2 linked regions of the Urbifossiella limnaea genome follow. The protein of the gene in region 2 interacts with the protein of the main gene of each other region in a pairwise test. Links are inferred from orthologs where the notes say so. Each region holds a gene or a part of one and is shown on either strand. Other genes may lie near its edges.

The links. Proteins that work in one complex are often made in the same cells at the same time.
Region 1: the proteins of tpiA (region 2) and pepT interact in binary tests that used the Escherichia coli proteins (3 or more experiments, as listed by UniProt). The link is inferred for Urbifossiella limnaea from one-to-one orthologs.

Annotation. Positions count from the first base shown.
Region 1 is NZ_CP036273.1:787,115-791,470, forward strand. The notes cover bases 922-3,825. They hold pepT (peptidase T), read right to left. Parts: upstream 3,035-3,825; coding sequence 1,808-3,034; downstream 922-1,807. Other genes in these bases: ETAA1_RS03385 (DUF1501 domain-containing protein), read left to right, coding at 922-1,694; ETAA1_RS03395 (MaoC family dehydratase), read left to right, coding at 3,125-3,634; ETAA1_RS03400 (glutamate--tRNA ligase), read left to right, coding at 3,804-3,825. In the rest of the region: ETAA1_RS03380 (hypothetical protein), read left to right, coding at 1-204; more of ETAA1_RS03385, read left to right, coding at 294-921; more of ETAA1_RS03400, read left to right, coding at 3,826-4,356. UniProt on the Escherichia coli protein: Cleaves the N-terminal amino acid of tripeptides.
Region 2 is NZ_CP036273.1:5,279,304-5,283,546, forward strand. What follows is about bases 595-3,385. They hold tpiA (triose-phosphate isomerase), read right to left. Parts: upstream 2,474-3,385; coding sequence 1,715-2,473; downstream 595-1,714. Other genes in these bases: ETAA1_RS21500 (YicC/YloC family endoribonuclease), read right to left, coding at 595-1,245; secG (preprotein translocase subunit SecG), read right to left, coding at 1,264-1,617; aroF (3-deoxy-7-phosphoheptulonate synthase), read right to left, coding at 2,508-3,385. Outside these bases: gmk (guanylate kinase), read right to left, coding at 1-338; more of ETAA1_RS21500, read right to left, coding at 352-594; more of aroF, read right to left, coding at 3,386-3,539; pheA (prephenate dehydratase), read right to left, coding at 3,743-4,243. UniProt on the Escherichia coli protein: Involved in the gluconeogenesis. Catalyzes stereospecifically the conversion of dihydroxyacetone phosphate (DHAP) to D-glyceraldehyde-3-phosphate (G3P).

The sequences.
Region 1 (4,356 bases), 4.5 Mb from region 2 along the record:
ATCGGATACCTGCACGCCGAGGTACGCGGGACCGGGAACCCGGTTCCCTTGCTCGCCCGTGTATGTGCCGGCCGGAACTGGTCGGTGGCGTCCGACGCCGACGGCTCGTTCGTGGACCTGACCGCCGCCGCCGCACCGCAGTGGGACGGCTTCCAGGCGTACCGCGACCGGGCGAACTCCGATGTTCGTGACGCGGGCGGCTGACCGTGATACCGCCGCCGCCGCCCGGGGTGGAAACCCCGGGCGGCCTACGGCGAAGTTCGTTAACCGATGACCCAACCCGAGGCGCCGGTATGCTCACCCCCGTCACCCGCCGCGAGTGGCTGTCCCGCACCGCCTGCGGGTTCGGCGCCCTCGCCCTCGCCGACCTGGCGCACGCCCAGGCGCCGAACCCCCTCGCGCCGCGCCCGCCGCACCACCCGGCGAAGGCCAAGCGCGTCATCTTCCTGTTCATGCAGGGCGGCGTCAGCCACGTCGATTCCTACGACTACAAGCCGCGCCTCGTCGCCGACGACGGCCGGCAGATGCCCTTCGACGACGCCCGCGCCATCGCCAACACCGGCGCCCGCGGCACCAACCGCCGCGTCATGAAGCCGCTGTGGGAGTTCAAGCAGCGCGGCCAGAGCGGCCTGTGGGCGTCCGAGCTGTTCCCGCACGTCGCCCAGCACATGGACGAGCTGTGCGTCGTGCGCTCGCTCCACACCGAGGGCGTCGCCCACGGCCCGGCCACGCTCTTCCTCCACTGCGGCAGCACCAACTTCGTCCGCCCCAGCATGGGGAGCTGGGTGCTGTACGGCCTCGGCAGTGAGAACGCCAACCTGCCCGGGTTCATGAGCATCGCGCCGTCGGCCGGCAACGGCGGGCCGCGCAACTACGGCACCGCCTTCCTCCCGGCCATCTTCCAGGGAACGGCGCTCGGCCGCGCCGGCGGCACCGCCGCGGAGGCGACCATCCGCAACCTCACGAGCCCCGCCGGGCAGCGGCCGCCGTTTGAGCTGTTGCGCGACCTCCACGCCGAGCAACTGCGCCGCAGCCCCGGCGACGCCGAGCTCGAAGCCGTCGCCGCGTCGTACGAGCTGGCCCACCGGATGCAGCAGAACGCCCCCGACGTGCTGGACCTGTCGAAGGAGACGGCCGAGACGCTGGCGCTGTACGGCGTCAACGACCGCGCCACCGACACGTTCGGCCGGCAGTGCCTGATGGCGCGCCGGCTGTGCGAGGCGGGCGTCCGCTACGTGCAAGTGACCTACGGCGACAACAGCGCCAACCCGGCGTGGGACCAGCACTCGAACATGCCGAAGCACGCCGACCACGCGAAGGCGTGCGACAAGCCGATCGCCGGGCTGCTGGCCGACCTGAAGCGGCGCGGGCTGCTGGAAGACACGATCGTGTGGTGGGGCGGCGAGTTCGGGCGGACGCCGTTCGCCCAGGACAACGGCACCGGCCGCGACCACAACCCGGCGGGGTTCACAGTGTGGATGGCGGGCGGCGGCCTCAAGAAGGGCGTGGCGTTCGGCGCGACGGACGAGTACGGCAGTCAGGCCGTCGAGAACAAGGTCCACATGCACGACCTGCACGCGACCATCCTGCACCAGCTGGGCCTCGACCACGAGAAGCTGACGTTCCGCTACAGCGGCCGGAACTTCCGATTGACTGACGTTCACGGCCGCGTCGTGCGCGAGGTGATCGCGTAACGCCTTCCTGGCACTGGAGTTCACGCCGGAAGAATCGCCCGCCCCATGGTCGATCTGACGGCGTGACATGTTGCCGCGACCCGACCCCTCCCACGCGGCAGAATCATTTCCGGCTACCGCCCCGCCCACACGCCGCACAGCTCGACGACCACGCGCACGGCCGCCTCCATCTCTTCGAGACACGTCCACTCCAGCGGCGAGTGCGGGTTGTGCTCGCCGGTCGAGAGGTTCGGCGTCGGCAGCCCCTTCTCCGTCAGCATCGCGCCGTCGGTGCCGCCGCGGATGATCTTGAACTTCGGCTCCATGCCGGCGCGCTTCACGGCCTCCGCCGCGTAGGCGATCGCCCGCGGCTCCTTGGCGATGCCGTCGCGCATGTTGCGGTACTGCTTCCGCACCTCGACCGTCACCTTCGCCTCGGGGTACTCGCGCTCCACCTGCCGGCCGATCTCGCGCAGCAGCTCCGCCTGCACGGCGAGCTGTGGCGTGTCGAAGTCGCGCAGGAGGAAGCCGATCTTCACCTCGCCGACGCCGCCGTCGATGGTGAGCGGGTGGAGGAAGCCGTCGCGGCCGGCGGTCGTCTCGGGGCTGAGGCGGCGCTTCGGCAGGCGGTCCAGGAACATCCCCGCGAGGCGGATGGCGTTCGTCATCCGGCCCTTCGCGATCGACGGGTGGATGTTCACGCCGGTGATGGTGACCGTCGCCGCGTCCGCGCTGAACGTCTCGTCCTCGATCTCGGCGGTGCCGGCGCCGTCGAGCGTGTACGCGGCGACGGCGCCGCCGAGCATGGCGGGCTCCAGGTGGAGCACGCCGCGGCCGATTTCCTCGTCGCAGGTGAAGACGACCGCCACCGGGCCGTGCGGCAGGCCCGGGTTCTCGACGAGCGTCCGCACCGCCTCCATGATGACGGCCAGCCCCGCCTTGTCGTCGGCGCCCAGCAACGTGGTGCCGTCGGTGGTGATGATCGTCTTGCCGACGAGCGCCGTCAGCTCGGGGTTGTCGGCGACGCGGATCACCTTCGACGGGTCCTTCGGGAGCGTGATGTCGCCGCCGGCGTAGGCGCGGATTACCTGCGGGTTCACGTCCTTACCCGAGTTCTCGGGGTTGGTGTCCACGTGGGCGTTGAACGCGATGGTGGGGGCGCCGGGTACGTTCCCCGGCACGGTGGCGAAGACGAGGCCGTGCTCGTCCTGGCGGGCGTCGAGGCCGAGGGCGCGGAGTTCGTCGCGGAGCATCGCGCCGAGCACCAGCTGCCCCGGCGAGCTGGGGTAGGCGGTGGTGCGGTCGTCGGCCTGGGTGTCGATCCGAGCGTAGCGGAGGAAGCGGTCGAGCAGGGCGGACATGGCGGCTCCGGGGCGCGGTGGGGGTATGGTATTCGCCCCCGCGGCGCCGTAAAACGATTGCTTCGCCCGCCGCGCCTCCGCGAGTCCGACATGAGCTTTTCGTCCCACCACCTGTACTTCGACGACCTGGAGGTCGGCCAGGAGTGGGACTCGATCGGGCGGACGGTGACGGAGACGGACATCGTCAACTTCGCGGGGTTCAGCGGCGACTTCAACCCGATCCACATCGACCACGAGTTCGCCCGCGGCACCCCGTTCCGCCGGCCGATCGCGCACGGGTTCGGCGTGTTCAGCATCGCCAGCGGCCTGGGCGTGATGACGCCGCCGGTGCGGACGATCGCGCTGCTGCGGGTGCGGTTCTGGAACTTCCTGCTGCCGGTGTTCGCCGGCGACACGATCCGCTGCCACACCCGGGTGGTGGAGAAGACGGTGAAGGGCCGCGGCAAGCGCGGCGAGGTGGTGTGGTACCGCGGCATCGTCAACCAGGACGGCAAGACCGTGCAGGAGGGCGAGGTGGTGACGCTGCTGGAGTGCCGGCCGCTGGTGCGCGTGGGCGACCCCGTGGCCGTGGGCGAGCCGAGCGCCAACGGCACCGACTGAGCTAAGGCGAAAACCGGATTAACCACAGAGTCACAGAGGCCACAGAGCGAAGACGCAAAGCCGAGACGAAACCGAGTTCGAAGCCACGATTGGTTTGCACTCGGTCTTTTGTCTTCTCCCTGTGCCCTCTGTGACTCTGTGGTGAACTCTCTTCCTGACTCCGCCAACCATGACCATTCGTACCCGCTTCGCCCCGAGCCCGACCGGCTACCTCCACATCGGCGGCGTCCGCACGGCGCTGTTCAACTGGCTGTACGCCCGCCGGCACGGCGGCCAGTTCGTCCTCCGCATCGACGACACCGACGCCGCCCGCAACCGCGCCGAGGCCGTGAAGCCGATCCTCGACGGGTTCGACTGGCTCGGCCTCGACTGGGACGAAGGCCCGACCAAGGACGCCAGCGGTAACAGCGTCGGCCCGCACGCGCCGTACTTCCAGAGCCAGCGGAACGACCGGTACGTCGCCGCGGCGCTACAACTGATCGAGACCGGCCACGCCTACCCCGACTACACCACGCCCGACGAGCAGGACGCCCGCCGCAAGGCCGCGGAGAAGGCCAAGCGCGCCTACGTCCACCGCGGCAGCAACCGCGACGTGGACCCGGCCGAGAACCTGCGGTTGTACCGCGAGAAGCCGGCGGCGGTGCTGCTGAAGGTGCCGGAGGGGCGGGCGGTCGTGTTCAAGGACCACGTCCGCGGCGAGGTGAAGGTCGAGACGAGCACGA
Region 2 (4,243 bases):
GCGCCCTGCACGTCGATGACCAGGATGACACCCACGCCGGCGGCACGGTACGGATCGACCTCCGCCCGTGGGGTGCCGTAGAAGTCGACGCCGTGGACCTCAGCCCATTCGAGCATTTCACCGCGGGCGATCGCCTCGCGGAACTGGTCGTGCGTCCAATAATGATACGAGACGCCGTCCAGTTCGCCCGGCCGCCGCTTCCTGGTCGTAGCCGTGATCGCCCGGCGCAGTGGCAGCACGTTACGGCCGATGAGCCCGTCCACGAGCGTCGTCTTGCCGACCCCGCTCGGGCCCGACAAGACGATTAGCGGGGCGGTGCGGCCGGTCGGGGTCGTCATTCCGCGCTCCGCGTCACTCAACGTTCTGCACCAACTCGCGGACCTTCTCCAGCGCCGCCTTGATCTCGAACACGTGGCGCGACACGGTCACGTCGCCGGCCTTCGAGCCGAGGGTGTTCACCTCCCGGCCCATCTCCTGTAGCACGAATTCCAGCTTCCGCCCCGCCTCGTCCCCCTTACGGACCAGTTCCGCGAACTGCTCGAGGTGAGCGGTCAGCCGCGTCACCTCCTCGGCCACGTCGGTGCGGTCGGCGAACAGCGCCACCTCGCGGATGACGTGGTCCTGCGACACCGCCACGCCGGCGTCCGCGACGCCCTGCCGGACCCGCTCCAGGATGCGCTGCCGGTACTCGGCCGTGACCGCCGGCAGGTGGCTCCGCACCCGACCAAGTTCCTCGCACACGTGCCCGTGCAGCGACAGCAACTCGGCTGCCATCGCCTTCCCCTCTTCGCGGCGCATGGCGTCGAGCTTCGTCAACGCCTCGCCGAGCGCGGTCTCCACGGCCGGCCACTCGTCGTCGGGCAGGCCGCCGTGGCGGGTCGGCTCGGGGGCGACGCCGGGGAGCGTCAGCGCCGCGGCGAAGACTTGTGCCGCGTACAGTTCCGGCAATTTGGCGGCGTCGCAGGCGGTGCGAGCTTGTTTCAGGTAGGCGGTGAGCAGGTCGGTGTTCAGGGCGGCGTCGGTCGGCTTCGCCCGCCGGTTGGCGTGCACGTGAACCAGCAGGGTGCCGCGGCGGACGTGCCGGCGGACGACCTTCTCGACCTCGGCCTCGAACAGCGGGTACGGGTCGGACCCGCGAACGGTCACCTTCAGGTGCCGGTTGTTGACCGCCCGGACCTCGACGGCGACGGCGGCCGCGGCGGTCGCGCCCCGGGCCTCCCCGTACCCCGTCATGCTCAGCAACACACCGGTTCCCCGTGGGTGCTACTGTACGGGCGGGAGCTGGTTGCCCCCACCGCCCTGCTGGGCCGGGGCGGCCTTCTCGGCCGGAACCTCGATCTGGTTCACGTTCGCGTCCTCGGAGATCTCGTACTTCACGACCTTGACGTGGATCATGATGACGAGCACCCACACGGCGGCGAGGTACAGGGTGATCTTTACGAAGGCGTCGGCGGCACGCGAGCCGAAGGCGCTCGACCCGCCGGCGCCGCCGAACGCGCCCGCGAGCCCGCCGCCCTTGCCGCGCTGGATGAGGACGATCAGCATCAGGAACAGGCCGATGCCGACCACGAGCACGTTCAGAACGTGGGACACCCACCAGACGGCGAGCAAGGACACGGCGCGAACCTCCGTGCGAACGACACGACGGGCGACCCGGCCCGCCCCAACGGGTGAACGGTTAGTCTAGTGCGCGGGTCGGCGTCGGGTAGGGCCGTCAGCCCGCGGCGGCGACGATCTTGAGGAAGGCGTCGGCCTTGAGGCTGGCTCCGCCGACCAGTCCGCCGTCGATGTCCGGCTGCGCGAACAGCCCCGGCGCCGACTCGCCTGTGAGCGACCCGCCGTAGAGGATAGGAAGGGCAGCGGCGATATTATCGCCGTAGAGCATCCCCATTCGGGCGCGAATGTTCTTGTGCGCCTCCTGCGCCAGTTCCGGCGTGGCGACCTTCCCCGTACCGATCGCCCATACCGGCTCGTAGGCGAAGATCAGTCGGGCGAACTGCTCGTCCGTGAGGCCGGCGCACGCGGCGTACACCTGGCGCTGGAAGACGCGCTCCTGTAGGTTCCGCTCGCGCTCCGCGAGCGTCTCGCCGATGCACAGGATGACGTGTAGTCCGGCCTCGAGCGCGGCATGAACCTTTTGGTTGGTCGCGGCGTCGGTCTCGCCGATGACATGCCGCCGCTCGCTGTGCCCGACGAGGGTGTATTTGCAGCCGACCTCTAGGAGCATCCCCGGGCTGACCTCGCCGGTGAACGCCCCCTTCGTCTCCGAGTACACGTCCTGCGCCCCGAGCGCCACCGCCGTCCCGGCGAGGGCGTCGGCGACGGGCACGAGCCACGGAAACGGCGGGATGACGGCCACGTCGCACGCCGGGGACGCACCTACGCCGGCGGCGACGGCCTTCGCCAGCGTGACGGCCTCGGCGCGGGTGGTGTTCATCTTCCAGTTGCCAGCAATCAGCTTGCGACGGGGCATGAGGCTCCTCGGGAACTACACAACTGGCGAGCGGTCAGTTCTGTTCCGGCGCCCAGAACTCGCGGTCCAGCGCCGCAGCCAGCCGCCGCAGGTCGCCCATCAGGTCGAGGAACTGATGCGGCAGCAGCGCCTGCGGGCCGTCCGACATCGCCTTCTCGGGACAGTTGTGAACCTCGACGTGCACCCCGTCGGCACCCGCCGCGACCGACGCCCGGCACATGCTCGGGATCAGGTCGGGCCGGCCCGTCGCGTGGCTCGGGTCCACGATGATCGGCAGGTGGCTCTGCCCCTTCACGTTCGGCACGGCGCTCATGTCGAGCATGTTCCGCGTGCTGTCCTCGAAGCTCCGCACGCCGCGCTCGCACAGCACCACGTCCTTGTTCCCCTCGGCGAGGATGTACTCCGCGCTCATCAGCATGTCCTTCACCGTGGCGCTCATGCCGCGCTTCATCAGCACCGGCTTCTTCGCCCGGCCGACCTCCTTCAGCAGGTCGAAGTTCTGCATGTTGCGGGCGCCCAACTGGAGCATGTCGGCGTACCGGCACACCAGGTCCACCTGCCGCGGGTCCATCACCTCGGTGACGACGGGCATGTCGTACTTGTCGCCCACGTCCCGCAGGATTTTCAGCCCGTCCTCGCCCATCCCCTGGAAGCTGTACGGGCTCGTCCGCGGCTTGAACGCGCCGCCGCGTAGGATGTTCGCCCCGCCGGCCTTCACGTACTTGGCGACGGTGTCCATCACCTCGTAGCTCTCGACCGCGCACGGCCCGGCGATCATGGCCAGGCTGCCGCCGCCGACCTTCACCTTGCCGACGTACACCGCCGAGTCTTCCTTGTGGAACTCACGCGACGCCAGCTTGAACGGCTTCATGATCGACAGGACCTGCTCGACGCCCGGAATGGCGGAGAAGTTCTCCGTCTGCGGCTTCCGCTCGTCGCCGATCACGCCGACGATCGTCCGCGTCTCGCCGCGAGAGACGTGGGGCGTGAAGCCGAGTTCCTTCACCCGCTCGATGACGTGCTCGATCTGTTCCAGGCTGGCGTCGGGCCGAATCACGAGGATCATGGCAGAAACTTTCGACCGCCGGCCGGGCCGACGGGGGCGCGGGTGAGGGATGCGGTTAACGTAGGGACGCGGCCCGGGCGGGAACACCCGGGCGGACGGCGGACGGTCGAGCCGGCGTGATTGTGTGCACGACTCCCCCCCGGGGGTCGAGGCACGCATTGAGTCTATGACACAAAAGAGTGTGAGGGCGACCCGGGCTGTCGCTACTCCTCGGACGCTTTCGCGGCCGGGAACGACCCCAGCGGCGAGACCTCGTCGCACACGGCTTCCAGGCCGGCGAGCGCCTTCTTCACCTTCGGGTCGTCGCGGTGGCCTTCCATCTCCAGGAAGAACACGTACTCGCCCTTCGCCTCGCGGTACGGGAACGACTCCACCCACGTCAGGTTGATCTTGTTCTGCTTGAAGACCTGGAGTGCGTCCGCCAGCGAGCCCGGGCTGTTGGTCGTCTGAAACATCAACGCCGTCTTGTCGGCGCCGGTCTTGGCGCTGTCCGACAGGCCGATGACGGCGAACCGCGTCTCGTTGAACGGGCTGTCCTCGATGTTGTTGTACAGGATGCGGATGCCGTACCGCACCGCCGCCTGCCGGCCGGCCACGGCCGCGACGTGCGGCTCGCTCTGCACCAGCGACGCCGCGTGCGCCGTGCTCGACACCTCGTGCAGGCTGGCGTGCGGCAGGTTCTTCGACAGCCAGTTCCGACACTG